DNA from 3 places in the Streptomyces yatensis genome. Region 2 is predicted to be linked to each of the others. Evidence: predicted binding sites of a transcription regulator. Region 2 holds the regulator's gene; each other region holds the start of a gene.

Region 1 (10,140 bases), 2.6 Mb from region 2:
GGCTTCAACGACGCCCCCGTGGTGATCCTGGTGGTCGCCTTCTCCAGCCAGGGCCACATGGAGCCCTGGTACACCCTGATCGGCACGATCGCCCTGGAGCTGGCGATCGGCGCGGTGATCGGCCTCGCGATCGGCTGGCTGGGCGCCTACGGGCTGCGGCATGTGGCGCTGCCCGCCTCGGGTCTGTACCCGATCGCGGTGATCGCCATCGCGGTGACCGCCTACGCGGGCGGTGCGCTGGCGCACGGCTCCGGCTTCCTCGCCGTCTACCTCGCCTCGCTGCTCATGGGCAACGCACGGCTGCCGCACTGGCCGGCGACGCGCGGCTTCGCCGAGGGGCTGGGCTGGCTCGCCCAGATCGGGATGTTCGTCCTGCTGGGACTGCTGGTCACCCCGCATGAGCTGGGCGATGACGTTCTGCCCGCCCTGGTGGTCGGGCTGGTGCTGACCGTGGTGGCCCGGCCGGTGTCGGTCCTGGTCAGCACGGCGCCGTTCCGGTTGCTCTGGCGGGAGAAAGCGCTGCTGTCCTGGGCCGGGCTGCGCGGGGCGGTGCCGATCGTCCTGGCGACCATCCCGGTGGTCAACGATGTGCCCGGCAGCAACCGGATCTTCAACATCGTCTTCGTGCTGGTGATCGTCTACACCCTGGTCCAGGGGCCGACGCTGCCCTGGCTCGCCACCCGGCTGCGGCTGGAGGAACCCGAGCCCGCCGACCTGGGCATCGAATCGGCGCCCCTGGAGCGACTGCGCGGCCATCTGCTGTCGGTTTCGATCCCCCAGTCGTCCAAGATGCACGGCGTCGAGGTCGGCGAGCTGCGGCTGCCCACGGGGGCCGCGGTCACCCTGGTGGTCCGGGGCGGGACCAGCTTCGTGCCGCTGCCCTCGACGATGCTGCGGCGCGGTGACGAGCTGCTCGTGGTGGCCACGGACCCGGTGCGCGATGCGGCGGAGCGGCGGCTGCGGGCGGTGGGCCGGGGCGGCAAGCTGGCGGGCTGGCTGGGCACGGGAGCGGGCTGAGGGGGCGGGAGCGGGGGCCCGCGAAGGCTTCGGGCCGGGAGCCGGGAGTGGGCCCCGGGGGTGGCTTCGATCACCGTATATCCCGTCCCAGTGGACTGACGCGCAGGAATACTGCACTATGGAGCGTCGTTAGCACTCATTGAGTGAGAGTGCCAGGAGGAAGAACGTGCCGACCTACCAGTACCAGTGCACCGAGTGCGGCGAGGGCCTCGAGGCGGTGCAGAAGTTCACCGACGACGCGCTCACCGAGTGCCCCAACTGCAAGGGACGCCTGAAGAAGGTGTTCTCCGCGGTCGGCATCGTGTTCAAGGGCTCCGGGTTCTACCGGAACGACAGCCGCTCCTCGTCCAGCAGCACGAGCGGCGGTTCCAGCAAGCCGGCGGCGAAGAGCGAGAGCTCCGACTCGTCGTCTTCCTCGTCCTCGTCCTCGGACTCTTCTTCCTCGTCCTCCTCCTCGACGTCTTCGTCGTCGGCTTCTTCGTCGTCGTCCTCGGCGTCCTCCTCGTCTTCGTCGTCGAGTTCGGCCGCCTGACCCGGCCACCCCTCTTCGGCTTCAACGACACCCCGCCACCTCCACCGGGAGGAGGCGGGGTGTCGTTCGTGCGGACGCGGGTGGCTAGGGTGATCGCATGGTCGAGACCAGCAGGCAAGCAGACATAGGGGTCATCGGGGGATCGGGGTTCTACACGTTCCTCGACGACGTGACCGAGATCACTGTGGAGACTCCCTATGGGGCGCCGAGCGACTCGCTCGTTCTCGGCGACATCGAGGGGCGACGGGTCGCCTTCCTCCCGCGGCACGGCCGCAAGCACCACCTGCCGCCGCACCGCATCAACTACCGCGCCAACCTCTGGGCCCTGCGCTCACTCGGGGTGCGGCAGGTCTTCGGCCCGTGCGCGGTGGGCGGGCTGCAGCCGGAGTACGGACCCGGAACGCTGCTCGTCCCCGACCAGCTGGTGGACCGCACGAAGGCGCGTACCCAGACCTATTTCGACGGCGAGCCGCTGCCGGACGGCCGGATTCCGAACGTCGTGCACACCACCTTCGCCGACCCGTACTGCCCGGTGGGGCGGAACGCGGCCGTGGACGCGGCGCGCGGACGCGGCTGGGAGCCGGTGGACGGCGGGACGATGTGCGTGATCGAGGGGCCGCGCTTCTCCACCCGGGCCGAATCGCGCTGGCATGCGGCGCAGGGCTGGTCGGTGGTCGGCATGACGGGCCACCCGGAGGCGGTGCTCGCCCGTGAACTGGGGCTCTGCTACACGTCGTTGACGCTGGTCACCGACCTGGACGCGGGAGTGGAGACCGGCGAGGGCGTCACCCACACCGAGGTGCTGAAGGTCTTCGGGGAGAACGTGGGCCGACTGCGCGAGGTGCTCTTCGACGCGGTGGGCAAGCTGCCGGAGAACTCCGGGCGGGACTGCCTGTGCACCCATGCCCATGACGGCTGGGACCTGGGGATCGAGCTTCCGTAGGGGCGGCGCGGGAGGCTATGGGGAGGGCGCGCCGGGGCGGATATCGCTCGCCCGGGTGACCGAGTTTTCCACAGCCCGGTGGCCGTCCACAGGCCCGAGCGGGATCGGGTGGGGGCGGGCATGGTGAGGGGGCCAGAAGCACTCGGTCCCTCACGGCAGGCGGTGATGTGCCATGTCCCATCCGTCCCCCACCCCCACCCCCACCCCCACCCCCACCCTCGCGTTACCCCGCTCCGCTCCCCCGGCCCGCGCGGTGCCACGCTTCGATCCGGTGCGCACCGAGCGCTCCGGCGGATTCCGGCTGCGGCGGGCCGTGCGGCGGCGCCGCCGTGCGATGGCGGCCGGGCTGGCGCTGACGGCCGCCGCGCTCGCGGCCGCGGCACCACCCGGCCGGGGCCACACGGATGCGGAGTCCTCGCGGGCGCCCGCTCCGGCGGGCGAGGAGCGGCGGGGCGGCCCGCGCCCCGCGATGGTGTCGGCGCCGGTCCGGATCGCCGACGCGGCCGCGGCGCGGCTGCTGGACCCCGGTGACCGGGTGGATGTGCTGGCCACCCCGCTTCCGGACGCCACACGCGCCGGGTCGTCCGGTGCCACGGCACGGTTGGTCGCACGTGGGGTCCGGGTGGCCGAGGTGCCGGGATCCCGGAGCGGCAGCGCGGCGGGCGGCCGCTCGGCGGACGGTGAGATCGACGGCGGCGCGCGGGACGGCGGCGGTGTGCTGGACGGAGAGATGGACGGTGGCGGGGCGCTGGTGGTGCTGACGGTGCCGCGCGCGGACGCCACGGCGCTGGCCGGGGCCGCGGCCGACTCCCGGATGGCGGTGACGCTATGCCACTGCTGACTCCACCGACTCCCCTGATGCCCCTCTCACCTGCGGGTGTAGGTTGCGGAACCGTCCGCTCCAGCATCGACGCGGCGAGAGAGAGGCAGTGGGTTGAGCCAGGAGAAGGTAACCGAGGAGAAGAAGAGCGTCATGGAAGGGTTCAAAGCCTTCCTGATGCGCGGCAATGTGATCGATCTGGCCGTCGCGGTCGTCATCGGAGCCGCCTTCACCGCCGTCGTGAACTCGATAGTGAAGGGCCTCATCAACCCCATAGTCGGAGCCTTCGGCACGAAGGATCTCGAGAAGTACCGCTCCTGTCTCAAGGCGCCCTGCGAGACCAACGCCGCGGGCGATGTCATCCACGGCATTCCGATCCTCTGGGGAAGCGTGCTCTCGGCCGTGCTGACCTTCCTGATCACCGCGGCGGTGGTGTACTTCCTGATGGTGCTGCCGATGTCGCGCTATCTGGCGCGCAAGGCAGCCAAGGAGGAGAAGGCGGAGGAGGAGCAGGCCGTCGCGGAGGCCGAGGAGATCCTTCTGCTGCGCCAGATCCGCGACGAGCTGGTGGCGCAGCGCGGCGCCGCCGTCGAGGGTGGCGGCAGCGGCTCCAGCGCCTAGGGACCCGTCAGAGGTGGTGGGGCGGCTTCTCGTCGAGGAACCGGGCCAGACCAGCGGCATCGTCGGCGCTGTCGCCGCCGGGAACCCGCTCACCCCACCCGTGGTCCGTATCGTCCGATGACCGCTGCGCCAGGGGATCGTCGAAGATCAGCGCGGCGGCCGGATCGCGCGGTCCAGGGGCAGGGGCGGTGCTCATGCCTCAAGAGTACGGCCCGGGCAGCGGCTCGGTGTACCGGCCGAGCTCGTCGTGCCACCACAGGTCACGCCCGGGCGTCCAGGACACCGGGCAGGCGAGCCGGTGGACGACCAGCACGGATCGCACCCCGGGGCAGCCGGCCAGCGCCCGGTCGACCTGCCGCTTGAGCGGCTGCGGCTCCCCGCGGTGCTGCCCGGCGTCCGCGGTGATGACGACCTTCGCGTCGACCTCCCTGATCCGCTCGCGCAGCTCATGGGGGCGCAGCCCCACGGGGAGGCTGGCGCGGACGACGTCGAGCCGGCCGCAGGCGAGCGTGGCGATCACGGACTCGGGCACCAGCGGCAGATGGACCGCCACCCGGTCCCCGGCGCGGACGCCGAGCCGGGTCAGTGCGGCGGCGGCCCGGGCCGCCTGGTCGAGCAGCTCGGCGTGGGTGAGCTCCTCGGTGCAGTCCGGCTCGCTGATCCAGCGGAGGGCGACCCGGGCGGCCCGCCGAGTGTCGGCGGCCAGTGTCGGGAGCTCCTCCGTCCGAGAGCTACGGGGCACGGCGGTCTTCTTTCGGACGGGGGCGAACGGCATAGGGCCCAGACTGCTGTCACGCCATCAACGTCTGATGAACGCCCTCTATATGAGAGCTCCTCACCCCGTCCTGTGGCCTTCGCCGGCGATCGCGGGCGGGCGGACAAGGGAGTGGTTCGCGCCTCGGCACCCGACCATGCCATGGCTTGCCGTGCTACGCATAGCTTCCATGGAAGCCGAGCGGACAAACTCCGAATCAACCCCCACCGGTCCGGCCGACGGCCTCACGGATGTCCGTGGACTGCGGGTGGGCCATGCCCAGCGGTCCGGCGGCGGCCGGCTGACCGGGACGACCGTCGTGCTGGCCCCGGAGGGCGGTGCGGTCGCCGCGGTCGATGTGCGCGGGGGTGGTCCCGGCACCCGGGAGACCGATGCCCTCGATTCGCGGAATCTGGTCCAGCGCGTCGATGCCGTGGTGCTGACCGGCGGCAGCGCGTTCGGGCTCGACAGCGCCTCGGGGGTGGCATCCTGGCTGGAGGAGCACGGCCGGGGCTTCCGGGTCGGTCCCGATCCGGCGCAGGTCGTTCCGGTGGTCCCGGCCGCCGCCCTCTTCGACCTGGGCCGCGGCGGCGACTGGCGGGCCCGCCCGGACGCCGCGCTGGGGCGCGAGGCGATCGAGGCGGCGGCCGCTTCGGAGCCGGGGGCGCCGGTCGCGCAGGGCAATGTGGGAGCGGGCACCGGTGCGGTGGCCGGTGGGCTCAAGGGCGGCACCGGCTCGGCCTCCACGGTGCTGCCGTCCGGTGTCACGGTGGCCGCGCTGGCGGTGGTCAATGCCGTGGGATCGGTCCTGGATCCCGGTACGGGTGTGCTCTACGGGGAGTACTACGAGCCGTCGGACGAAGGCGGGCCCCACAGGCCCGGTGCGGCCGAGCACGCGGAGGCGATGCGCCGGCTGGCCGCCGCGCGGGCCGAGTCGGAGCGGCGGCAGGCCGCGTCGGTGCGGCCTCCGCTGAACACCACGCTGGCCGTGGTCGCCACCGATGCCGTGCTCACCCGGGCCCAGGCGCACAAGCTGGCAGGTACCGCGCATGACGGTCTGGCGCGGGCCGTCCGGCCGGTGCATCTGCTCTCCGACGGCGACACCGTCTTCGCCCTGGCCACCTGTGGGCGGCCGCTGATACCGGAGGGCGGTACCGAGGGTGCCGACGATCCGGCGTTCGGGGTGCACCGGGAGAGCGGCGCGCTGAACGAGGTGCTGGCGGCCGGGGCGGATGTGCTGACCCGGGCCCTGGTCAAGGCGGTGCTCGCGGCGGAGAGCGTGGACGGCCCGGGCGGTGTCTTCCCCGCGTACCGGGATCTTTACAGCCGCTGATCCGGCCCGTTGTGCTCCCGACCGAAGGGAAGCGTCCGGCCGGGAGAGAAACGGGCCGCAGAGACGGAGAGAAGGGGGGCTTCACATGGACACCGATCTGCTGATCGTCGGGGGTGGCCCGGCGGGCTGCGCCGCCGCCGTGATGGCGGCGAGCGTGGGGATGCGCTCGGTGCTGATCGAGTCGGGCGGCGCGGTATGCGGGGCGCTGCGGCGCATCCCGGTGGTGAGCAATGTCCTCGGCGTCACCAACGGCCCGGATCTGGCGGCGGCGATCGAGGCCGATCTGGCGCGATGTGCTCTGTGCCGGGTGGAGCTGGGCAGCCGCGCCACACTGATCGACGCCTTCGACGACCGCGTCGAGGTCACGGTGGAGCCCGTGGCGCCGGTGGGGCCCGCGCGGGCGCGTGGAGCGCGGCTGACCGCTCCGTATGTGGTCGTCGCCACGGGGGTCGGGCCGCTGGGTCCTCAGGACGCGGGATGGCTCGGGGGCGTGGCGGACCGGGGGCTGCCGCCGCTGTGGGAGGCGGATACTGCGGCGATCGACGGCCGGACGGTGCTGGTCCTGGGCGCGGACCGGCCCCTGGGCACCGTGGCGCGGGCCCATCCGGAGCTGAGGACACGCTTTGTGGTGGCGTATCCGCCCGAGGACGCCTACAAGACCGAGGAGATCCGGCGGGACTCTCGGGTGGAGCTGGTGGCCGTGCGGCGGCTGGAGTTCGGGCCCACCTCGGCACCGGTCACCGCCGAGGTCCGGACGGTGGACGGCGAGCGGCGGGTCCTCACGGCCGATCTCGCCTTCCTCAACCTGGGCAGCGCCCCGGCGCCCCCGGCCGGGGCCGTGGCCACCGACTCGTCCGGGTACTGCCCTCCCGGGAGCCAGCATCCGAGGGTCTTCACCGCCGGTGATCTGCGGTCGCTTCGCTTCCAGCGGATCGCGACCGCCATGGGGTCGGGTGGCGAGGCCGCGCTCGGTGCCTACTACGCCTCGCGCGGCCTGGCCACGGAGCCCGGCGGGCTGCCCACAACGACCGGCGATCCGTCCGCGCAGACCGGGGATCTGCCCGCAGAGAACGGCGGCCCGCCCACAGAGAACGGCGGCCCGCCCATGGACGTGGGCGGGCCGCCGGACCCGGCAGGGGGTGGCTGAGATGGGGTCAGGCCGCGACCGCCACCTTCGACTCGTCCTCGGTGGCACCGCCCGGGGCGGCCTCGCCGCCCGCCTGGCCGGTGCCCTCCGCCTCCGCCGTCTTCCGCAGCCCCTTGAGGAAGACCACCAGACCGGCCGAGACCACCGTGCCCGCCACGATGGCCAGCAGGTAGAGGAACGGCTGGCCGATCAGCGGGACCACGAAGATGCCTCCGTGCGGGGCGCGCAGCGTGCAGTCGAAGGCCATCGACAGCGCACCGGTCACGGCACCGCCCACCATCGAGGAGGGGATCACCCGCAGCGGATCCGCCGCGGCGAACGGAATGGCGCCCTCGGTGATGAAGGAGGCACCCAGCACCCAGGCGGCCTTGCCGTTCTCCCGCTCGGTCTTGGTGAACAGCCGTCCGCGCACGGTGGTGGCGAGAGCCAGCGCCAGCGGCGGGACCATACCGGCGGCCATCACCGCGGCCATGATCTTGAGGCTTCCGGTGGAGGGATCCGACACCGCGATACCGCCGGTCGCGAAGGCGTATGCCACCTTGTTGACCGGGCCGCCGAGGTCGAAGCACATCATCAGGCCGAGGAGGACACCGAGACCGATGGCGTTGGCGCCGGAGAGGCCGTTGAGCCAGTCGGTCATCGCCTCCTGCGCGGAGGCGATGGGCTTGCCGATCACCACGAACATCAGGAAGCCGACGATCGCCGAGGAGATCAGCGGAATCACCACCACCGGCATGATGCCGCGCAGCGCCGCCGGGACCTTGAACCGCTGGATGCCCATGACGACCGCACCCGCGATCAGACCCGCGACCAGACCGCCGAGGAATCCGGCCTTGATGGTGGTCGCGATGTAGCCGCCCACGAAACCGGGGACCAGACCGGGCCGGTCGGCCATGCCGTAGGCGATATAGCCCGCCAGGACCGGCACCAGGAAGGTGAACGCCGCACTGCCGATCTGGAAGAGCAGCGCAGCCCAGCTGCTGCTCTCGGCCCAGACGAAGTGGTCCGCCACCGACTTGGCACTCGCGATCTCGTAACCGCCGATCGCGAAGGCGAGCGCGATCAGCAGGCCGCCCGCGGCGACGAACGGGACCATGTAACTGACGCCCGTCATCAGCCACTTGCGCAGTCGGGTGCCGAAGCCGTCACCGGCGGGACCGTCCTCGTCCATCGGCGCCGAGCCCCCCGCCGCGCCGTCGGCCGGTGCGCCGATCTCGCCACGTGCGGCCTTCCCGCGCGCCTCGGCGATGAGTTCGGCGGGGCGGTTGATGCCCGCCTTCACTCCGACGTCCACCGTCGGCTTGCCCGCGAAGCGGGCCTTGTCCCGGACCTCCACATCGTGCGCGAAGATCACCGCGTCGGCGGCGGCGATGGTGGCCGCGGGGAGCTTGTCGAATCCGGCCGAGCCCTGGGTCTCGACCACCAGCTCGACCCCGGCCTCGCGACCGGCGTTCTCCAGCGACTCGGCGGCCATATAGGTGTGGGCGATACCGGTCGGGCAGGACGTGACGGCAACGATCCGGAAGGGGGGCACCGGCTCCGAGGCGGCGGCCTCAGCGGCGGCAGGCTCAGCGGCGGCGGGCTCAGCGGCCGCATGCTCAGCCGTCGCGGCGGGCTCACCCGTCGCGGCGGGCTGCTCGCCCCCCGATCGCTCAGCCCCCGTTCCCGCGGGTCCCGTCGCCTCGGCGGCGGGTGCGCTCTGCTCCTCGCCGCGGATCAGGGCGGCCACCCGTTCGGGCCGGTCGGCCGAGCGCAGCGCATCGGTGAAGTCGGCGTTCATCAGCTGCCGCGCCAGGCTCGACAGGATCGTCAGATGGTCGCTGTCCGCGCCCGCCGGAGCCGCGATCAGGAAGATCAGATCGGCCGGGCCGTCCGCCGCGCCGAAGTCGATCCGGGCCGTGCTGCGCCCGAAGGCCAGGGTCGGCTCGGTGACATGTGCGCTGCGGCAGTGGGGTATGCCGATGCCGCCGTCCAGGCCGGTCGGCATCTGCTCCTCGCGCGCGGCCACATCGGCGAGAAAGCCGTCGAGGTCGGTGACGCGACCGGCCGCGACCATGCGTTCGGCGAGCGACCGGGCGGCGGCTTCCTTGGTGTCGGCGGACAGGTCAAGGTCGACCAGATCCGCGGTGATCAGCTCACTCATCTCGCGGCTCCCTTGTGTGCGGTGCCGCCCTGGGGGAGGCGGGCGGACGGAGTGGGGATTGGGGGGTGGGAGTGGGGTCGGCCGGTCACGCGGGCTCCTTGAGCACACGGTCCAGCGGAATATCCGCCGTCATGACGACGGCGGACGGATCGAGGTCGGCCGGGGTCGGCATGGCGCTGCCCGGCAGTTGCACCGCGGCCGCTCCGTGGGCCACGGCCGAGGCGAGCGCGGCGGGCCCGGAGCCGCCCGCCGCGAGGAATCCGGCGAGCGAGGCGTCGCCCGCGCCGACGTTGCTGCGCACGGCGGCGACCCGCGCGGTGCCGAAGTAGGCGCCCGTCTCGTCGACCAGCAGCTGACCGTCGGCGCCCAGGCTGGCCAGCACGGCGCGGGCACCGAGCCCCCGCAGCTCCTCGGCCGCCTTGACCGCCTCGCCCACGGTGGCCAGCGGACGGCCCACGGCCTGGGCCAGTTCCTCGGCGTTGGGCTTCACCACATCGGGACGCTCACGCAGGGCTGCGGTCAGCGAGGGGCCGGAGGTGTCCAGGGCGATCCGGGCGCCCGCCCGGTGGGCCCGCGCCACCAGCTCGGCGTACCACTCGGGCGCGAGCCCCCGGGGCAGGCTGCCGCAGCAGGCGATCCAGTCGGCGCTCTCGGCGCTCGTCCGGACGGCCTCCAGCACCGCTTCGGCCTCGGCGTCGCTCAGCTCGGGCCCGCCCGCGTTGAGCTTGGTGAGGGTGCCGTCCGGTTCGGCCACGGAGATGTTGACCCGGGTCGAGCCCGCCACGGGCACACCCGCCGCCTCGATACCCAGCTCCCCCAGCAGCCGTGCG
Region 2 (10,140 bases):
GGCTGCAGCGCTGGCAGACGATCAAGAAGTTCCGGCTGCTGCCGCGCGATCTCGACGTGGAACACGGGGAGTTGACGCCCAGTCTGAAGCTGAAGCGGCCGGTGGTCGAGCGTGAGTACAAGGCTCTGATCGAGGACATGTACGCGGGCACGCGGGAGGTTTAACGGGCAAGCATACGACCCCGCACCGGATTTCAGGTTGACCGGCCCGCCGGACACATGAATTTTCCCCTTATCGCGGTTCACTTGCGTAACCCGGTGCATATGAGGACGCTCCGTCTGTCACTCTGTCCGTGCCGGATACGGTTACGGATACGGCGTTATGACGGAGCTTCTTCAGGAGCCGCACAGTGGGGACGTCATCTTCTGCCACTTCTGGTGGGTCGGTTGAGGGCGGTGGGGTTGTTCTACCGGTCGGGGGTGGGGTTGGCCCCGTTCGTACCAGTGCCTCGGCACGCGTCAGCCTGCCCGGCACTCCGCTCGCGGCCTCGGCCGCCCGCCGGTTCGTCCGTGCCGCCCTCGCCGACTGGGCCGCGCTCGAGGTCCCGGCCGCCGACCGGGTCACCGACCGGGTCGCGGACGAGGCCATACTGCTGGTGAGCGAGCTGGTCACCAACGCGGTGGTGCACGCCGGCACCGCCGTCGAGGTGAGCTGTGCGCTCGATGTGTCGGACCGCGAGGGCGAACCGCCGTCCCTGGTGGTGGAGGTGACCGATCACCATCCCACCCGGGTGGTGCGCGGCGATCCGCCGGATCCGGACGAGCGGCCGGAGTGCGCCGGTGGCCACGGACTGCGGCTGGTGGCCGAGATCGCCGAGTCCTGGGGGACGACCTACCGGCGGGCGACCAAGTCGGTGTGGTTCCAGATGGCGGTGGCGCCCACGGGCGCGGCCACCACGGGGGCGGGCGCCATGGGCTCGGCCTTCATGGACGCCGCGGCCGCCATGGACCCGGCGGCCGCCACCGTGGCCGAGCCCGAGGGCGGGTTCGGCGCGGGCGCCGTCCGCGAGGGCCTGGGCCCCGTCCCCGAGGGCGCGGGAGTCGTCTGTGAAGGCCGTAAGGAGGCCGTCGAGATCGTCGCGCCCGCGCCGGGCCGCGCCCCCGTCCGCGTGGACCCCGACTGGATCCAGCGCGGCGCGCTCTCCTTCCTCGCCGAGGCGTCCGACCTGCTGGCCGGGCAGTTCGACGAGGACATGGTGACCTCGCTGGCCGGACAGCTGCTGGTGCCCCGGCTCGCCGACTGGTGCGCGATCTGGCTCGACTCCACGAGCGGCCCGCCGCGGCTGGCCCGGGTCTGGCACGCCAGCGAGGGGCGCATCGAGGGCCTGCGGCGGGTGCTGGAGAAGGAGCCGCCCCAGGTGCCCGCCGCCGTCCGCGGCAGCGCCGTGGAGTGGCCCTGGCCGGCCGACCCCGCGGCGTACGGGCCCGGCGGCGCGGCCCTCGCCTGCCGGCTGGTCGCGGGCGGCCGCGCGCTCGGCACGCTGCTGCTCGGGCGGGCCGGGCTGGTGCGGATGCCGGCCGAAGCGGTCGGCCTGGTCGAGGACTTCGCCCGCCGCGTCGCCCTGGCGCTCGCCTCCGCCCGCCGCTACACCCGGCAGGCGACCATCAGCCGGGTGCTGCAGCGCGGGCTGCTGCCGTCCGTCATCCCGCGCATCCCCGGCGTCGAGTCGGCGGTCGTGTACGAGCCGACCGGCGACATCTCGGCCGGGGGCGACTTCTACGACGTCTTCCCGGCCGGTGACGGCCGCTGGTGCTTCGTCCTGGGCGACGTCTGCGGAAACGGCCCGGAGGCGGCCGTGGTGACCGGCCTCGTCCGGCCCTGGCTGCGGCTGCTCGCCCGCGAGGGATACGGCGTGGGAGAGGTCCTGGACCGGCTCAACCAGCTCCTGGGCGAGGAGGCGGTGGAACAGGCGGTCGAGGGCGCCGCGGAGGCCGTGGCGGCCGGTGTGGAGGCCGTGGGAGGCCCCGCCGGGGTCGTGGAGCTGATGGACGGCGGCCTGGTCGGCACGGGCCTCCCGGCCGGCGGCGGGGTCGCGCGGTTCCTGTCGCTGCTGTACGGGGAGCTGGAGCCGCTGGGCGAGGGCGAAGGGGTGCGTTGCACGCTGGCCAGCGCGGGGCATCCGCTGCCGCTGGTGCTGCGGCCCGAGGGCGAGGTGCGGACCGTCGCGGCGCCGCAGATACTGCTGGGCGTTGTGGACGATGTGACGTACGAGAGTGAATCGTTCGATCTGGCGCCCGGGGAAACGCTGCTCTGTGTGACGGACGGGGTGACGGAGCACCGATCCGGCGACCGGCAGTTCGACGACGAGGACGGTCTGGCGGCGGCGTTCGCGCTGTGCGCGGGGCTGAGCGCGCGGGAGGTCGCGGAGCGGGTGCGGCAGGCGGTGGACGAGTTCGCGGCGGAGCCTCCGGACGACGATCTGGCGATGCTGGTCCTGAAGGTGGTCTAGGCGGGTCTAGGCGCCGTCCGGCGAGGCCCCGCCGGACGGGCCCGGGCGGGGCCCCGCGCCTCGTGGTCCTGGGTCGCGCGGGCCGTGACGGACAATGGGGGCATGCCTTCCGTACTGCCAGATGGTGAGCCCATGCCCGAGGACGGCGCACTGCCCGCGACCGCTTTGGCGGGGGCGGAGCGGCGGCCGCTGGGGTTCTATCTGCATGTGCCGTACTGCGCCAGCCGCTGCGGCTACTGCGACTTCAACACCTACACCGCCAGTGAGCTGCGCGGCTCCGGCGGTGTGCTCGCCTCGCGGGACAACTACGCCGAGCAGGTCGTCGAGGAGGTGCGGCTGGCGCGGAAGGTGCTGGGCGACGACCCGCGGCCCGTGGAGACCGTCTTCGTCGGCGGCGGGACCCCGACCCTGCTCGCCGCGGCGGACCTCGGGCGGATGCTCGGGGCGATCCGGGAGGAGTTCGGGCTGGCCGAGGGCGTCGAGGTCACGACCGAGGCGAATCCGGAGTCGGTCGATCCGCGCTATCTGGCGGAGCTGCGGGAGGCGGGTTTCAACCGGATCTCCTTCGGGATGCAGAGCGCCCGGCAGCACGTCCTGAAGGTGCTGGACCGCACCCATACCCCCGGGCGGCCGGAGGCCTGCGTGGCCGAGGCGCGGGCGGCCGGGTTCGACCATGTGAACCTGGACCTGATCTACGGGACGCCGGGGGAGAGCGACGCGGACTGGCGGGCCTCCCTGGAGGCGGCGCTCGGGGCGGGGCCGGACCATGTGTCGGCGTATGCGCTGATCGTGGAGGAGGGCACCCAGCTGGCGCGGCGGATCCGACGCGGCGAGGTTCCGATGACCGACGACGATGTGCACGCGGACCGCTATCTGATCGCCGAGGAGATCCTTTCGGCCGCCGGCTTCGCCTGGTACGAGGTCTCCAACTGGGCCACCTCGCCCGCCGGCCGCTGCCGGCACAACGAGCTGTACTGGCGCGGCGCCGACTGGTGGGGCGCCGGCCCCGGCGCGCACAGCCATGTGGGCGGCGTGCGGTGGTGGAACGTGAAGCACCCCGGGGCGTACGCACAGGCCCTCGGCGAGGGCAGGTCGCCCGGCGCCGGCCGGGAGCTGCTGACCGCCGAGGAGCGCCGGGTGGAGCGGATCCTGCTGGAGCTGCGGCTGGTCGAGGGCTGCCCGCTGGAGCTGCTGCGCCCGGCCGGGGCGGCGGCCGCGGCACGGGCGCTGGAGGACGGCCTGCTGGACCCGGAGCCGTACGGACGGGGGCGGGCCGTGCTCACGCTGCGCGGGCGGCTGCTGGCGGACGCGGTGGTGCGCGACCTGGTCGACTGAGACGGGAGCCGTCAGCCCAGCGGGGCCGTCACGAAGTCGATCAGCTCCTCCACCCGCCCCAGGAGCTCCGGCTGGAGGTCCTTGTAGGAGTGGACCGAGGACAGGATCCGCTGCCAGGCGGCCCCGGTGTTCTCCGGCCAGCCCAGGGCGCGGCAGACGCCCTTCTTCCAGTCCTGGCCGTGCGGCACCGTCGGCCAGGCCGGGATGCCGACGGAGGACGGCTTCACGGCCTCCCAGATGTCGATGTAGGGGTGGCCGAGGACCAGCACATGCTCGCCGGTGACCTGTGCGGCGATCCGGGACTCCTTGGAGCCCGTGACCAGATGGTCGACGAGGACGCCGAGCCGGGCGTCCGGGCCGGGGGAGAAGTCGTCGACGATGGCGGGCAGGTCGTCGACGCCCTCCAGGTACTCCACGACGACGCCCTCGATGCGCAGATCGTCGCCCCAGACCCGCTCCACCAGCTCCGCGTCATGGCGCCCCTCGACATAGATGCGCCCCGCGCGGGCGACCCTCGCGCGCGCTCCCGGAACGGCGATCGACCCCGAGGCGGTGCGCTGGGGCGCGCTGGGGGCCGCCGCGCGCGGGCGTACGAGGGTGACGACACGCCCTTCGAGCAGAAAACCGCGCGGCTCCATGGGGAAGACGCGATGTTTGCCGAAGCGGTCCTCCAGAGTGACCGTGGGGCCCTGGGCGGTCTTCTCGCAGCGGATCACGGCGCCGCAGAAGCCGGTGGTGACCTCCTCCACGACGAGGTCCGGTTCGGCGGGGACCTCGGGGGCGGGCCGCTGCCGCTTCCAGGGCGGGGTCAGGTCCGGGTCGTACTGTCGCATCCGGATGACGATAGCGCGCGACGGCCGCCCGCTCCGGTCGTGCGGACGACTAGGTGGACGCCTAGGGAGCGCCCAGTTGGGCCACCGGGTGAACGCCCGGAGGGAGGGCTGGGCGGACGCCTAGCGGGACACGCCGAAGCGGGCCGCCAATTCATCACGTTGGGCGCGCACGAACCCGGCGTCCACGACCGAGCCGTGCCCCGGGACGTACCGCGCGTCCGGGCCGCCGAGGGCGAGCAGCCGGTCGAGGGCGGCGGGCCAGCGGCCGGGGATCGCGTCGGGCCCGGCCTGCGGCGTGCCGGACTCCTCCACCAGATCGCCGCAGAAGACCACCTCGGGCCGGCCGGGCACCAGAACGGCCAGGTCATGGGCGGTGTGGCCGGGCCCCACATTGGCCAGCAGCACCTGCCGGTCACCCAGGTCCAAGGTGAGCTCCCCGGAGACCAGGTGGTGCGGGCCCACCAGATGGTCCACGGCCTCGGTGGCGGCGTCGCGGTCCACCCCGTGGCGCATCGCGTCCTCGCGCAGTGCCTCCCGCTCCCGGCGCAGCAGCTCGTCCATGCCCGTGGCCCCGTACACCTGGCAGCCCGCGAAGGCGGCCGAGCCCAGGACGTGGTCGAAGTGCGGATGGGTGAGCGCGATCCGGGTGGGGCGGCGGCCGGTCAGCCGGGTGATCTCGGCGCGCAGCTCGGCCCCGGCGCGCAGGGTCGCGCCGGTGTCCACGACGAGGATGTCGGTCCGGCCGACGACCACGCCGACCGTCTCGTCCCACTCCGGCAGCCGACGGCGGGCCACACCGGGCGCGAGCCGCTCCCAGCCTGCCTCTTCCCAACACGTCTCCATACCGCGACGCTAGCTCAACGGGGATGGGGGAGAGTTGCTGCCAGCGGCGGCTCTTGCCCATGCCACCGCACCCCGCCGTACACTGGCGGAGGGGTTCTGGCACTCGTGCCCGGTGAGTGCCAGGCGGACGACCTGATGAGACCGCTGGACTGGAGGTGCGCGGGGTGCTCAGCGAACGCAGACTCGAGGTGCTGCGTGCCATTGTCCAGGACTATGTGGGGACGGAGGAGCCGGTCGGCTCCAAGGCGCTCACCGAGCGGCACCGGCTGGGGGTCTCCCCGGCCACGGTGCGTAATGACATGGCCGCTCTGGAGGACGAGGGGTTCATCGCCCAGCCGCATACGAGCGCCGGGCGGATCCCCACCGACAAGGGCTATCGCCTCTTCGTGGACAAGCTGGCGGGAGTGAAGCCGCTGTCCAGCCCGGAGCGGCGGGCCATTCAGAACTTCCTGGACGGCGCGGTCGACCTCGATGACGTGGTGGGCCGCACGGTCCGGCTGCTGGCGCAGCTGACCCGGCAGGTGGCGGTGGTGCAGTATCCGTCGCTGACCCGCTCGACGGTGCGCCATGTGGAGCTGCTGCCGCTGGCCACGGCCCGGGTGATGCTGGTGCTGATCACGGACACCGGCCGGGTGGAGCAGCGCATGGTGGACTGCCCCACTCCGATCACCGAGGACTCGCTGGCCGATCTGCGCGCCCGGCTCAACAGCCGGGTCGTGGGTCGGCGTTTCGCGGATGTGCCGCAGTTGGTGCAGGATCTTCCGGAGTCCTTCGAACAGGAGGACCGGGGGACCGTCTCGATCGTGCTGTCGACCTTGCTCGAGACGCTGGTGGAGGAGACCGAGGAGCGGCTGATGATCGGCGGCACCGCGAACCTCACGCGTTTCGTGCATGATTTCCCCCTGACGATCCGGCCCGTCCTGGAGGCACTCGAGGAGCATGTCGTCCTCCTCAAGTTGCTGGGCGAGGCCAAGGACTCGGGTATGACCGTGCGGATCGGGCATGAGAATGCTCACGAGGGGCTCAACGCCACCTCGGTCGTCGCGGTCGGCTACGGTTCCGGCGACGAGGCGGTCGCCAAACTCGGCGTGGTCGGACCGACCCGCATGGACTACCCCGGAACGATGGGAGCGGTACGCGCAGTGGCACGTTACGTCGGACAGATCCTGGCGGAGTCGTAAGTGGCGACGGACTACTACGCAGTCCTGGGCGTGCCGCGTGATGCCTCGCAGGACCAGATCAAGAAGGCATTCCGCCGGCTCGCACGCGAGCTGCATCCGGATGTGAACCCGGATCCGAAGACCCAGGAGCGGTTCAAGGAGATCAACGCCGCTTACGAGGTCTTGTCGGACCCACAGAAGAAGCAGGTCTACGACCTGGGCGGGGACCCGATGTCCGGGGCCGGCGGCGGTGGCGCCGGAGGCTTCGGCGGGGGCTTCGGCAACTTCTCCGACATCATGGACGCGTTCTTCGGCACCGCCTCGCAGCGCGGTCCGCGCTCCCGGACCCGGCGCGGTCAGGACGCGATGATCCGTCTGGACGTGGAGCTCAACGAGGCCGCGTTCGGGACCACCAAGGACATTCAGGTCGACACCGCGGTCGTCTGCACCACGTGCAGCGGCGAGGGCGCGGCGCCGGGCACCTCGGCGCAGACCTGTGACATGTGCCGTGGCCGCGGTGAGGTCTCCCAGGTGACGCGGTCCTTCCTGGGCCAGGTCATGACCTCGCGGCCGTGCCCCCAGTGCCAGGGCTTCGGCACCGTGGTGCCGACCCCGTGCCCGGAGTGCGCGGGCGACGGCCGGATCCGCTCGCGGCGCACCCTGACCGTGAAGATCCCCGCCGGTGTGGACAACGGCACCAGGATCCAGCTGGCCGGTGAGGGCGAGGTCGGACCGGGCGGCGGCCCGGCGGGCGACCTGTATGTGGAGATCCACGAGGTCCCGCACCCGGTCTTCCAGCGGCGCGGCGACGATATGCACTGCACGGTGACCATCCCGATGACGGCGGCGTCGCTGGGCACCAAGGTGCCGCTGGAGACGCTGGACGGCCTGGAGGAGGTCGACATCCGGCCCGGCACCCAGTCCGGCCAGTCGATCCCGCTGCACCAGCGCGGCGTCACCCATCTGCGGGGCGGCGGCCGGGGCGACCTGATCGTGCATGTCGAGGTGACCACCCCGACCAAGCTCGACCCGGAGCAGGAGGAGCTGCTGCGGCGGCTGTCCAAGCTGCGCGGCGAGGAGCGCCCGGTCGGCGAATTCAAGCCCGGGCAGCAGGGGCTGTTCTCGCGGCTGAAGGACGCGTTCAACGGACGGTGATCCGGTGGTGAGCCCTTGTGGAGGGCATGGCACGATGTGGCCATGTCCTCCGCGCTGACCGATCTTTACCGGTACCCGATCGTGCAGGCGCCGATGGCGGGTGGAGCCTCCTGCCCGCAGCTCGCCGCCACTGTCTCCGAGGCCGGTGGCCTCGGTTTCCTCGCTGCCGGCTACAAGACGCCGGAAGCGATGTATGAGGAGATCAAACAGCTGCGAGGGCTGACCGGTCGGCACTTCGGTGTCAATCTGTTCATGCCGCAGCCGGCCAACGCCGACACGGCCGCCGTCGGGGCCTACCGGGCGCGCCTCACGGGCGAGGCGGCCTGGTACGAGACCCCGCTGGGCGACCCGGACGCGGGCACGGACGACGCGTACGACGCCAAGCTCGCCGTGCTCCTCGACAACCCCGTTCCGGTCGTCTCGTTCACCTTCGGCTGCCCGACCCGTGCCGTCCTCGACGCCTTCGCCCAGGCCGGTACCCGCACGATCGTGACCGTGACCTCGCCCGTCGAGGCGCAGACCGCCCAGTGGGCGGGCGCCGACGCGGTCTGTGTGCAGGGCGTGGAGGCCGGCGGCCACCAGGGCACGTACAGCAATGACCCGGCCGTCGACGGGATGGGCGCCGGGCTCGGCCTGCTGTCGCTGATCACGCTGGTCCGTGAGTACGTCCAGATCCCGATCATCGCGGCGGGCGGGATCATGCGCGGTTCGCAGATCGCCTCGGCGCTGGCCGCGGGCGCGGTCGCGGCCCAGCTGGGGACCGCGTTCCTGGTGTGCCCAGAGTCCGGGGCGAACGCCCTGCACAAGCAGGCGATGACGGATCCGCTGTTCGGCCGGACCGAGCTGACCCGCGCCTTCTCCGGCCGCCCGGCCCGGGGCCTGGTCAACCGCTTCATGCGCGAGCACGGCCCGCACGCGCCCGCCGCCTACCCCCAGCTGCACCACATGACGTCCGGCCTCCGTAAGGCGGCCGCCAAGGCGGGCGATCCGCAGGGCATGGCGCTGTGGGCCGGGCAGGGGCACCGGCTGGCGCGCGAACTGCCCGCCGCCCAGTTGGTGGAGACGCTCGCGGTGGAACTCGACGCCGCGCGGTCCGAGTTGGGCCTTCAGGTCCAGCGGGGTGCGGTGTCGTGACCGCCCCGGTGTTCGTGGCCGACTCCCTGACGGGCGCGGCCGCGGGGGCCCGGGTCCGGCTGGAGGGCCCGGAGGGGCGCCACGCGGTGTCCGTGAGGCGGCTGCGGGTCGGTGAGCCCGTGGTGCTGACGGACGGCCACGGTACGGGCGTCCAGGGCACCGTGGCGGCCGTCGAGGGCAAGGACCGGCTGGAGATCGCGGTGGACGAGGTGCGCCGGGAGGCGGCCCCGGACCCGAGGATCACCGTCGTCCAGGCGCTGCCCAAGGGCGACCGCGGCGAGCTGGCGGTGGAGACCATGACGGAGACCGGCGTGGACGCCGTCGTTCCGTGGTCGGCGTCCCGCTGCATCACCCAGTGGAAGGGCGAGCGCGGCCTCAAGGCGCTCGGCAAGTGGCGGTCGACCGCGCGTGAGGCGGGCAAGCAGTCCCGCCGGCTGACCTTCCCCGAGGTCACGGACGCGATGACGACCAAGCAGGTGGCCCGGCTTCTCGCCGAAGCCGCGTTCGCGGCCGTGCTCCACGAGGAGGGCGGGGAGCCGCTCGCGGCGGCCCAACTGCCCGCGAGTGGTGAGATCGTGCTGGTCGTCGGGCCCGAAGGGGGCGTGTCCCCCGAGGAGTTGGCGGCCTTCGCCGAGGCGGGCGCGCGGCCGTACCGGCTGGGCCCGAGCGTGCTGCGCACCTCCACGGCCGGAACGGCGGCCGCCGCGCTGCTGCTCGGCCGCACCGGCCGCTGGGGATGAGAGACGCCTCCCTGAGCCGAGAGGCCCCCTCCGGGGTCTGTTCGCGCTTCTGTGCCCCCGTACCTGGCCGAGGACGGCCTTCCGCTGCGCGTCGGCCGATGGGAACCTATCCCCTATGGGGGTATTGAGTCAGGCAAGACGGGGACGGGCGCTCTTGTCCGTCGCGGCCCTCGGCGCGGCGGTCGCGGTGACGGCGTGTGAGCCGACGGGCGGCGGCATCAGCTCCGTGACGGTCGCGATCACCACGGACCAGGTCGTCACGGAGGCGCTGGAGCGGGGCGGTGTCGGCGTCCGCTGGATGAGCTGCAACGCCGAGTTCAAGAACGGCCATACGGCCGGTGCTTCGCCCTCGCGGAGCGAGCGGTCCGGGGAGACCGACGCACGGGTGGACTGCCACGGCAGGACCGACAGCGACAAGGACATCAGGATCAAGGGCCGGGTGACCTACGTACGGGCGGACCACTGCGTCCGGGGCGATGTGACCGGCGAGG
Region 3 (10,140 bases), 1.1 Mb from region 2:
GCTGTTCGAATCGCTTGAGGGCCTCCGGGGTGACGGGCGTGAAGAAGTTGACGAGATTGCCGTCGGGGTCCTTGAACAGCAGCGAACGGTTGCCCCAGGGGTGGGTGGTGGGCTCGTTCACGATCTCGATGTCGAGCTCCTTGAGCCGCTCGTACTCGCCGTCGACATCGGCGACGTGGAACTCCACGATCACGCTCTGGTTCGCCGCGGGCCTGGGGGCCTGCTCACCGAGCCCCCGCACCGTGCGGGTGCTCGCCAGGGCGAGGGTTCCGCGCGATGTCATGAACTCGGCGAAGTCGTCCGTGTACCGCTTCGCGGTCAGGCCCGTGGCCCGCTCGTAGAAGTCGGTGATCCGGGCGACGTCCTCGGTGATGATGCGGATCGAGGCGAAGTGCATGGCAGGCTCCCGTGAGGTGTTGTGTGCCGTGCGGATGACCGTACGGTCGATACCGGGCAGAAGCCGCCCGGTATCGATCACGGGTTTCCGGGGCCGGTTTCCGGGGCCGGTTTCCGGGGCGGGAAACGGGCCCGGTTTCCGGCCCGGTGTGCAGGCCCGGCACCCCACAGGAGCTTGTCGGCACAGCCGCCGCGCAGGCCGCCTCAGCGCCGCGCACCCCGATCTCATCGCCACGCAGACCGCCTCAGCGCCGCGCGGCCGCCCTTCAGGCGACCGGAACGGGCGCGTCCAGGGCCGTACGCCACCGGCCGACCGCCGCCGCGTCCACCGGACCGGCCCATCCCGCCGGACGGGCCGCGCCGCCGATGTGGAAGGCGTCGATCCCGGCGGCGCGCAGGGCGGGCAGATGGTCGAGGCGCAGCCCGCCACCGGCCATGACGCGCGGCTCATAGCCCGGCGTACCGATCCGCGCCGCCTCCTCGGCCAAGGTCGGCAGACCGTCGTCGACGCCGTGCGCGGACCCGGCGGTGAGATACGTGTCGAGGCCGGGGAGGTCGGCGAGCCGCTTGCGCAGCCCGTCGCGATCCGCGGCACGATCGATGGCCCGGTGGAAGGTCCAGCGGCTCTCGTCCACCCCGCCACCCGCCCGTACGACCTCGGCCAGCGCGGTCACGGCGGCCAGGTCGACCCCGCCGTCGTCGGTCAGGAAGCCCAGGACGAACTCGTCCGCGCCCTCCGAGTGCAGCGCGGCCGCGGCCTCGCACAGCGCGTCGAACGCGACGGGGTCCCCGGCCGCGAAGCCGTCGGCGGCGCGGAGCATCACCCGCACCGGCAGGTCCACGGCCGAACGGACGGCGGCGAAGGTCTCACGGGAGGGGGTGAGCCCGTCGGCGGCCATGTCGGTGACCAGTTCGAGGCGGTCCGCCCCTCCGGCCTGTGCGGCGATCGCGTCCGCCGGGTTCAGGGCGATCACCTCGAGAATTGGTCTAGACATGCTCCACAGCTTGCCACACCGCGCAAGAGGGCAAACCGCTACCCCACAATTGGCCCATGCCCGCACCCGCGCCCGCCCGCCATCCGGCCCATGACGCCCTGCTCACCCGCTGGACGGACCTCCTCACCAGCGCCCGCGAAGCAACGGATCCCTCTCCCCTGCCCTACGGCGAGGACCTGCTGACCCGCTGGGCCGAACCCCAGCGCCGCTACCACACCACCGATCACCTGCTCGCGGTCCTGGACCGGGTGGACGAGCTGCTCCCCCACGTCCAGGCACCCGACCCCGCCGCCATCCGGCTCGCCGCCTGGTTCCACGACGCCGTCTACCTCCCCGACCGCTCCACCAACGAGGAACGCAGCGCCCGCCTCGCCGAACGCGCCCTCACCGAGGCGGCCGTCCCGGCGCCCCGCACGGCCGAAACCGTCCGCCTCGTCCTCGTCACCCGCGACCACGACCCCGCCGAGGGCGACACCAACGGCGAAGTCCTCTGCGACGCCGACCTCGCCGTGCTGGCCGGCTCCCCGGCGGCCTACGGCGCCTACGCGGCGGCGGTCCGCGAGGAGTACGGCTTCGTCCCCGACGACGCCTTCCGCGAGGGCCGCGCGAACGTCCTCCGCCACCTGCTGGGCCTGTCCCGCCTCTTCCGTACGCCGGAGGGCCACGACCGCTGGGAGGAGGCCGCGCGCCGCAACATGGCCACGGAGCTGGAGCTGCTCGGTGCGTAACCGCCGTTGAAGGAATGCCGAGGTCAGGCCATGGTGTTGAGCCTGGCATGCCCTCCTCCTCCCCAGCGGATTCCGCTCGCTCCCGCATGCCCCTGGCGGTCTATGTCCTCGGGCTGTCCGTCTTCGCCCTCGGTACCTCCGAGTTCATGCTGTCCGGGCTGCTGCAACCCGTCGCGCGCGACATGGGCGTGTCCATCCCCACGGCCGGATTGCTGATATCGGCCTTCGCGATCGGGATGGTGGTCGGGGCGCCGGTGCTGGCGGCGGCCACGCTGCGGTTGCCGCGGCGGACGACGCTGATGGCGCTGCTGGCGGTGTTCGGGCTCGGGCAGATCGCCGGGGCGCTGGCGCCGTCGTACGGAGTGCTGTTCGCCTCGCGGGTCCTCAGCGCGCTCGCGTGCGCCGGGTTCTGGGCGGTGGGCGCCGCGGTGGCCGTATCGCTGGTGCCGGTGAACGCGCGGGCGAAGGCGATGGCGGTGATGGTCGGCGGGCTGAGCATCGCGAACATCGCCGGGGTCCCCGCCGGGGCGCTGCTCGGGCAGCACGCGGGGTGGCGGGCCGCCTTCTGGGCGGTGGCCGGGCTGTCTGCGCTCGGGCTGGTCGGGGTCGTCGCGCTCGTACCGCGTACGGAGGTGCCGACCGGGGACGACCGGCCGCGGCTGCGGGCCGAGTTGCGCATCTACCGCGACCGGCAGGTGTGGCTGGCGCTGGCCGCCACCGCGCTGAGCGGTGGCGCGGTCTTCTGCCTGTTCTCCTACCTCGGGCCGCTGCTGACCGATGTGGCGGGGCTGGACGAGAGCTGGGTGCCCACCGTGCTCGCGCTGTTCGGGGTCGGCGCGCTGCTGGGGACGGTGCTCGGCGGGCGGATCGCGGACGCGCATCTGTTCGGCACGATGCTCGGGGGCATCTCCGCCTCGACGGTCGTGCTGAGCGCACTGGCGCTGACCGCGCACAGCGCGGTCGCGGCCGTGACCTTGGCGCTGCTGCTCGGCTTCACCGCCTTCTTCACCGCGCCCGCGCTCAACGCCCGGATGTTCAACCTCGCCAACGCCGCGCCCACGCTCGCGGGCGCGACGAACACCTCGGCCTTCAACATCGGCAACACGGTGGGCCCGTGGCTCGGCGGCCTCGTCATCGACCTGGGCTGGGGCTACCCGGCCGTCGCCTGGACGGGCGCGGCGCTCGCCGGTACGGGCGCGGTGACGACGGTCGCCGCGATGCGGCTGCACCGGGCGGCGGGGGCCTCGCGCGTCATCGCCACGTCGGCGACGTACGACCTGGCGGATACGGAAGCGGCCCCCGACCCGTCGCGCACAACGCACTAACCGGTCGCGGCGACGCCGCCGCCCGCGCGGGGCACTCACCTTGGCCCCAAAGCTGGGCTTGATGCCCGCCATACCACCGCGGTGCGGCCGCCCCCGGGGTCACGAGCGACGGCGCGGCAGCGCGCCCAGACCTACGCGCGGCGAGGACGCGGCGGCCGTACCGGGCGGCCGGTGGACAGGGCCCGCCGCGGGCCCGCCCGCACCGGTCAGTCCGCGTTCGCGCCCCGCTTGCGGCGGCGGAGGCCCGCGGACTTCAGACGGCGGAGGAGTTCCTTGCTGCCGACCTCCTCCGCGCCCGCCCCCACCGCCTTCGCGTACAGCTCGCTCGGCAGGTCGTAGTGGTCACGGTCGAAGCCTCGGCGCGGGGCGCCGATGCGGGCGGCGAAGGCGTGGAGTTCGGCGTAGGAGACATCGCTGACCAGGTGGGACCACAGACGGCCGTGGCCCGGCCACGAAGGCGGGTCGATCAGTACGGCCATCAGAGGGTGGTGCCCAGCGAACCCACGGGCGCCACCGCGACCGCCGTCTTGCCGCAGACCCAGTGCGGGTCGGGGCCCAACTCGGGTTCCACGTCGAGGGCGTGGAGGTCGCCGCCCTGGGTGCAGACGGGGCACAGCGGCCATCGGCCGTACCGCTCCAGCAGGGCGTCCTGGACGTCCTGGGCGACCAGACCGGCCACGTACGCAACGCCTTCCGGCCACTGCTCGACCCACCACCGGCGGTGCGCGATCGCGTCTTCGACCAGCGAGACGATATCGGCCCGGGCGACCTCGCCCGCCGCGAGGTCGGCCAGGACGAGGGCACGGGCCGCGTGCAGTGCGTGTTCGAGCTTCATGGGTCCCATTGTCACCTTTGCTTCCTCCTGGCGCCTGTTTGCTTCGTCCTCGCTCTGCTCGCCCCGCCGCACCGCCGCACCGCCGCACCGCCGCACCGCCGCACGGAGGGTTGACGAGCCCAGTGGCCGGAAATAGTTTTCGCGAATGAGAAGCGACCTGAAGGAAACTTTCATGCCACCTCCGCAATCCGATCCCACCCCGCCCGCTCCGGCAGCCCTCGCCGCGAAGGTGCGCACGTTAGGCCCCTCCATGACCCGCTCCATGCAGCGCGTGGCCGAGGCCGTGGCGGGGGATCCGGCCGGATGCGCGGCGCTCACCGTCACCGGGCTCGCCGAGCGGACCGGCACCAGCGAGGCCACGGTCGTCCGCACCTCCCGGCTGCTCGGCTACCCCGGATATCGCGATCTGCGCATCGCGCTCGCCGCGCTCGCCGCACACCAGGCGGCCGGGCGGGCCCCGGCCGTCACCGCGGACATCGCGGTCGACGATCCGATCGCCGATGTGGTCACCAAGCTGGCGCGCGAGGAGCAGCAGTGTCTGGCCGACACCGCCGCCGTCCTGGACACCAGCCAGGTCGAGGCCGCCGTATCGGCGCTGGCCACGGCCCGCCGGATCGATGTGTACGGGGTGGGGGCGTCCAGCCTCGTCGGCCAGGACCTGGTCCAGAAGCTGCTGCGGATCGGGCTGATAGCCCATGCCCACGCCGATCCGCATCTCGCGGTCACCAACGCGGTCCAGCTCCATTCCGGCGACGTCGCCATCGCGATCACCCACTCCGGGCGTACGACGGATGTCATCGAGCCGCTGCGGGTGGCCTTCGAGCGCGGCGCCACCACCGTCGCGATCACCGGACGGCCGGACGGCGAGGTCGCGCAGTACGCGGACCTGGTGCTCACCACCTCCACCGCCCGGGAGAGCGAGCTGCGCCCGGCGGCCATGTCCAGCCGCACCAGCCAGCTGCTGGTGGTGGACTGCCTGTTCATAGGGGTCGCCCAGCGGACGTACGAATCGGCCGCGCCCGCTCTCTCCGCGTCGTACGAGGCCCTCGCGCACCGCCACGACCCGCGTCCCGGGCATCGCTGAGCCGGGCACCGATCATCGCTTCGCCCGGTGGCTGCCCGCCAGTCAGTCACCGTCACCCCCACCCCCGCCCTGACGTACCGGAAAGAGCCGCTTCGCCATGACTTCCGCCGACTTCGCAGCCGACCCCACCGACTCCGCGGCCGACCAGGACTCCACCCGGCTCCGCGCCCAGCTCGACACCCTGACCACCGAGGCGTTCCGCCCCGAACTCGCCGAGATCGACCGGCTGGAAACCCTCGAGATCGCCCGGATCATGAACGCGGAGGACGCCGGCGTCCCCACCGCCGTCGCCCTCCAGCTCCCCCGCATCGCCGCCGCCATCGACGCCATCGCCGCGCGGATGTCCCGCGGCGGCCGTCTCCTCTATACGGGCGCGGGCACCGCCGGACGGCTCGGGGTGCTCGACGCGAGCGAATGCCCGCCCACCTTCAACACCCGGCCCGAGCAGGTCGTCGGGGTGATCGCGGGCGGCCCGGACGCCGTGGTGACCTCGGTCGAGGGCGCGGAGGACAGCGCGGAACTGGCCGCCCGGGACCTCGACCTGCTCGGGGTCGGCCCCGACGACACGGTGGTCGGCGTCTCGGCCTCCGGCCGCACCCCGTACGCCGTGGGCGCGGTCGAACACGGCCGACGGCTCGGCGCGCTCACCGTCGGGCTGTCCTGCAACGCCGGCTCGGCGCTCGCCGCCGCGGCCGACCACGGCATCGAGATCGTCGTGGGACCGGAGCTGCTCACCGGCTCGACCCGGCTGAAGGCGGGCACGGCTCAGAAGCTGGTGCTCAACATGATCTCGACCATCACCATGATCCGGCTGGGCAAGACCTTCGGAAATCTGATGGTCGATGTGCGCGCCTCCAACGACAAGCTGCGCGCCCGCTCGCGGAGGATCGTCTTCCTGGCGACCGGCGCCTCCGACCAGCGGATCGAGAGCGCGCTGGCGGCCACGGACGGCGAGGTGAAGAACGCGATCCTCACCATCCTGGGCGAGGTGGACGCCCCGACCGCCGAGAAGCTGCTCGCCGAGGCACACGGCCATCTGCGCGCCGCCCTCGATGCGGCTGAGCGGTAAGCCCGGATACGCCTGCTCCCGCAGCCGGGGCCCGGCCCCCAGAACGCCGTCGGGGCGGCACCCCTGGGAGAGGGTGCCGCCCCGACGTCCTGGACGGTACGACCGACCGGCGAACGAACGCGCCGAGTCGATCAGAAGTCCATGTCACCGCCCGGCATACCGCCCGGAGCGCCCGCCGGGGCGGCCTTCTCCGGCTTGTCGGCGATGACGGCCTCGGTGGTGAGGAACAGCGCGGCGATCGACGCGGCGTTCTGCAGCGCGGAGCGCGTGACCTTGGCCGGGTCGATGATGCCCTCGGCGATCAGGTCCACGTACTCACCGGTCGCGGCGTTGAGGCCGTGACCCGGGGTCAGGTTGCGCACCTTCTCGACCACGACGCCGCCCTCGAGACCGGCGTTGACCGCGATCTGCTTCAGCGGGGCCTCCAGGGCCAGGCGCACGGCCTGGGCACCGGTGGCCTCGTCACCCTCGAGCTCCAGCTTCTCGAAGACCGAGACGGTCTGCAGCAGGGCCACGCCACCACCGGCGACGATGCCCTCCTCGACGGCCGCCTTGGCGTTGCGCACCGCGTCCTCGATGCGGTGCTTGCGCTCCTTGAGCTCGACCTCGGTGGCGGCACCGGCCTTGATGACGGCCACGCCGCCGGCCAGCTTCGCCAGGCGCTCCTGCAGCTTCTCGCGGTCGTAGTCCGAGTCCGAGGACTCGATCTCGGCGCGGATCTGGTTGACGCGGCCCTGCACCTGGTCGGTGTCGCCGGCGCCGTCCACGATGGTGGTCTCGTCCTTGGTGACGGTGACCTTGCGGGCGCGGCCGAGCAGGTCGAGACCGGCGTTCTCGAGCTTGAGGCCGACCTCCTCGGAGATGACGGTGCCACCGGTGAGGATGGCGATGTCACCGAGCATGGCCTTACGGCGGTCACCGAAGCCCGGGGCCTTGACGGCGACGGACTTGAAGGTGCCACGGATCTTGTTGACGACCAGGGTGGCCAGGGCCTCGCCCTCGACGTCCTCGGCGATGATCAGCAGCGGCTTGCCCGACTGCATGACCTTCTCGAGCAGCGGGAGGAGGTCCTTCACGCTGCTGATCTTGGAGTTGACGATCAGGATGTACGGGTCGTCGAGCGACGCCTCCATACGCTCCATGTCCGTCGCGAAGTACGGGGAGATGTAGCCCTTGTCGAAGCGCATGCCCTCGGTGAGCTCGAGCTCGAGCCCGAAGGTCTGCGACTCCTCGACGGTGATGACACCTTCCTTGCCGACCTTGTCCATCGCCTCGGCGATGAGCTCGCCGATCTGGGTGTCGGCGGCGGAGATGGAGGCGGTGGAGGCGATCTGCTCCTTGGTCTCCACGTCCTTGGCCTGCTCGAGGAGCTGGGCGGAGACGGCCTCGACGGCCTTCTCGATACCCCGCTTGAGCGCCATCGGGTTGGCACCCGCGGCGACGTTGCGGAGGCCCTCCTTGACGAGCGCCTGGGCGAGGACGGTCGCGGTCGTCGTGCCGTCACCGGCGACGTCGTCCGTCTTCTTCGCGACCTCCTTGACCAGCTCGGCGCCGATCTTCTCGTACGCGTCCTCGAGCTCGATCTCCTTGGCGATGGAAACACCATCGTTGGTGATCGTGGGGGCGCCCCACTTCTTCTCGAGGACGACGTTGCGGCCCTTGGGGCCGAGGGTGACCTTGACGGCGTCGGCGAGCTGGTTCATCCCGCGCTCGAGGCCGCGCCGCGCCTCCTCGTCGAACGCGATGATCTTGGCCATGTGAAGTGGTCCTCCCAAGACGGGGTGGATTGCTCCGGACCGCGCTGGCGCCCGCGACGGACGGCCTGCCTGCCGTACGGTTCCTTGCCCCGCATGGCCTGGCGGGCCTCACCGACCCGGTCCTTCTGTCACTCTCAACGTCAGAGTGCTAACGCCAATGATTAGCACTCGGGCCTATAGAGTGCAAGCGGCCGTGACGGGTGGGCACAAGCGCTCCCGTCCGCATCAACCCCCGCGCCAACCCCGTAATGATCAGCGCGGACACGCCGAAGGGTCCGTACCCTGGCCGGGACACGGACCCTTCGGACTGTACTGTTCAGCTGCGTCGCGTCGGCGCGTCAGCCTACGGCCACGCGGACCATGTCGGCCTGCGGGCCCTTCTGACCCTGCGAGATCTCGAACTCGACCCGCTGGCCTTCCTCGAGGGTGCGGTACCCGTCCATCTGGATCGCGCTGTAGTGGACGAACACGTCCGCACCACCGTCGACCGCGATGAAGCCGTACCCCTTCTCCGCGTTGAACCACTTGACGGTGCCCTGAGCCATTCCTAACTCCCCTATTGCTGGCCCTTGCGCAGGACCGCACTCCGCGGACCCGGGTCAGACCTCACCCCCCGGATGTGGGGGGTGTGCGCCGGAACGCGTCGACCGCCGCTGAATGTATCCGTCCCAACGCCCTCTGCAACAGGTCAATCGGACGAGAATTCTGGGCGCGGTCGAACGGTTAAAAGTGAGAAATTATGTGAAGTCCGGGCAAGCCGGGCGGGACATAGGGAACCAACCCGACAATTCGTGCTCACACTTTACGCACAACTTGACGAGTTCTCATATGTGGTTCCGGCCCGGGGGCCATCGGGGAATCCGGGCAACTGTATCGCGATTCCACACACGGAATCGCCCCGTCCGGTTGTCCCCGGACGGGGCGATGCCAAAGGTGAGGAGGGTGGGCGCGGGGTCAGCAGCCGCCCGCGACCGCCGGGATGATCGAGATCCCGGCACCGTCCGGGGTCGCCGTGGCCAGGCCGTCGGCGAAGCGGACGTCGTCGTCGTTGACGTAGACGTTGACGAAGCGGCGGAGCTTGCCGGTGTCGTCCAGCACGCGGGCCGCGATGCCCTGGTGGTTCTTCTCCAGATCCGCCAGGACCTCGGCGAGGGTCGCACCCTCGGCGGGAACCTCGGCCTGACCGGCGGTGTACGTGCGCAGGATGGTCGGGATTCGGACGTTGACGCTCATGCGAGACCAGCCTCTCGGAACGAGTCAAGGGTGGGGCGGATGATGGCGGAGGGACCCGTGGTGGGGGCCACCGCGTCGAGGGTCTTGAGGCCGTCGCCGGTGTTGAGCACGACGGTCGTCAGGGACGGGTCGAGCAGACCGTCCTCGATCAGCTTCTTGGTCACGCCGACGGTCACCCCGCCCGCGGTCTCCGCGAAGATCCCCTCGGTGCGGGCGAGCAGCTTGATCGCGTCGACGATCTGCTCGTCGTTCACGTCCTCCACCGCGCCGCCCGTGCGGCGGGCGATGTCCAGGACGTACGGGCCGTCCGCGGGGTTGCCGATGGCCAGTGACTTGGCGATGGTCTGCGGCTTCTGCGGCCGCACGACGTCATGGCCGGCCTTGAAGGCGGCGGAGACCGGGGAGCAGCCCTCGGCCTGGGCGCCGAAGATCTTGTAGGGCTTGTCCTCGACCAGCCCGATCGCGATCAGCTCCTTCAGCCCCTTGTCGATCTTGGTGAGCTGGGAGCCGGAGGCGATCGGGATGACGATCTGGTCCGGCAGCCGCCAGCCGAGCTGCTCGCAGATCTCGTAGGCCAGGGTCTTGGAGCCCTCGCCGTAGTACGGCCGCAGATTGACGTTGACGAAGCCCCAGCCCTCGCCGACCGGGTCGCCGATCAGCTCGCTGCAGAAGCGGTTGACGTCGTCGTAGGTGCCCTCGATGCCGACCAGCTCACCGC

What was found. Region 2 encodes HrcA, which represses chaperone genes, less so after heat shock. Its sites were predicted from a motif close to TTNGCACTCNGNNNNNCNGAGTGCNAA; they were not measured.
Region 1: the regulator HrcA is predicted to act here: its motif matches at 1,147-1,173, upstream of J8403_RS17775 (FmdB family zinc ribbon protein).
Region 3: the regulator HrcA is predicted to act here: its motif matches at 8,351-8,377, upstream of groL (chaperonin GroEL).

The regions. Positions count from the first base shown of each region.
Region 1 is NZ_CP072941.1:4,331,772-4,341,911, forward strand. It holds gene J8403_RS17770 (potassium/proton antiporter) at 1-1,017, shown strand, start outside; gene J8403_RS17775 (FmdB family zinc ribbon protein) at 1,184-1,549, shown strand; gene J8403_RS17780 (S-methyl-5'-thioadenosine phosphorylase) at 1,647-2,492, shown strand; gene J8403_RS17785 (RcpC/CpaB family pilus assembly protein) at 2,665-3,333, shown strand; gene mscL (large conductance mechanosensitive channel protein MscL) at 3,466-3,933, shown strand; gene J8403_RS17795 (hypothetical protein) at 3,941-4,129, opposite strand; gene J8403_RS17800 (AMP-binding protein) at 4,133-4,675, opposite strand; gene J8403_RS17805 (P1 family peptidase) at 4,878-6,020, shown strand; gene J8403_RS17810 (FAD-dependent oxidoreductase) at 6,106-7,167, shown strand; gene J8403_RS17815 (PTS fructose transporter subunit IIABC) at 7,175-9,310, opposite strand; gene pfkB (1-phosphofructokinase) at 9,396-10,140, opposite strand, start outside.
Region 2 is NZ_CP072941.1:6,885,774-6,895,913, forward strand. It holds gene J8403_RS28430 (AMP-dependent synthetase/ligase) at 1-164, shown strand, start outside; gene J8403_RS28435 (ATP-binding SpoIIE family protein phosphatase) at 350-2,449, shown strand; gene hemW (radical SAM family heme chaperone HemW) at 2,552-3,784, shown strand; gene J8403_RS28445 (DUF3097 domain-containing protein) at 3,796-4,617, opposite strand; gene J8403_RS28450 (MBL fold metallo-hydrolase) at 4,738-5,460, opposite strand; gene hrcA (heat-inducible transcriptional repressor HrcA) at 5,625-6,641, shown strand; gene dnaJ (molecular chaperone DnaJ) at 6,642-7,775, shown strand; gene J8403_RS28465 (nitronate monooxygenase) at 7,818-8,909, shown strand; gene J8403_RS28470 (16S rRNA (uracil(1498)-N(3))-methyltransferase) at 8,906-9,649, shown strand; gene J8403_RS28475 (hypothetical protein) at 9,804-10,140, shown strand, end outside.
Region 3 is NZ_CP072941.1:5,740,382-5,750,521, reverse strand. It holds gene J8403_RS24240 (VOC family protein) at 1-397, opposite strand, end outside; gene J8403_RS24235 (copper homeostasis protein CutC) at 663-1,391, opposite strand; gene J8403_RS24230 (HD domain-containing protein) at 1,448-2,119, shown strand; gene J8403_RS24225 (Cmx/CmrA family chloramphenicol efflux MFS transporter) at 2,206-3,444, shown strand; gene J8403_RS24220 (DUF4031 domain-containing protein) at 3,651-3,923, opposite strand; gene J8403_RS24215 (hypothetical protein) at 3,923-4,279, opposite strand; gene J8403_RS24210 (MurR/RpiR family transcriptional regulator) at 4,425-5,363, shown strand; gene murQ (N-acetylmuramic acid 6-phosphate etherase) at 5,461-6,432, shown strand; gene groL (chaperonin GroEL) at 6,564-8,189, opposite strand; gene J8403_RS24195 (cold-shock protein) at 8,528-8,734, opposite strand; gene J8403_RS24190 (MoaD/ThiS family protein) at 9,144-9,422, opposite strand; gene thrC (threonine synthase) at 9,419-10,140, opposite strand, start outside.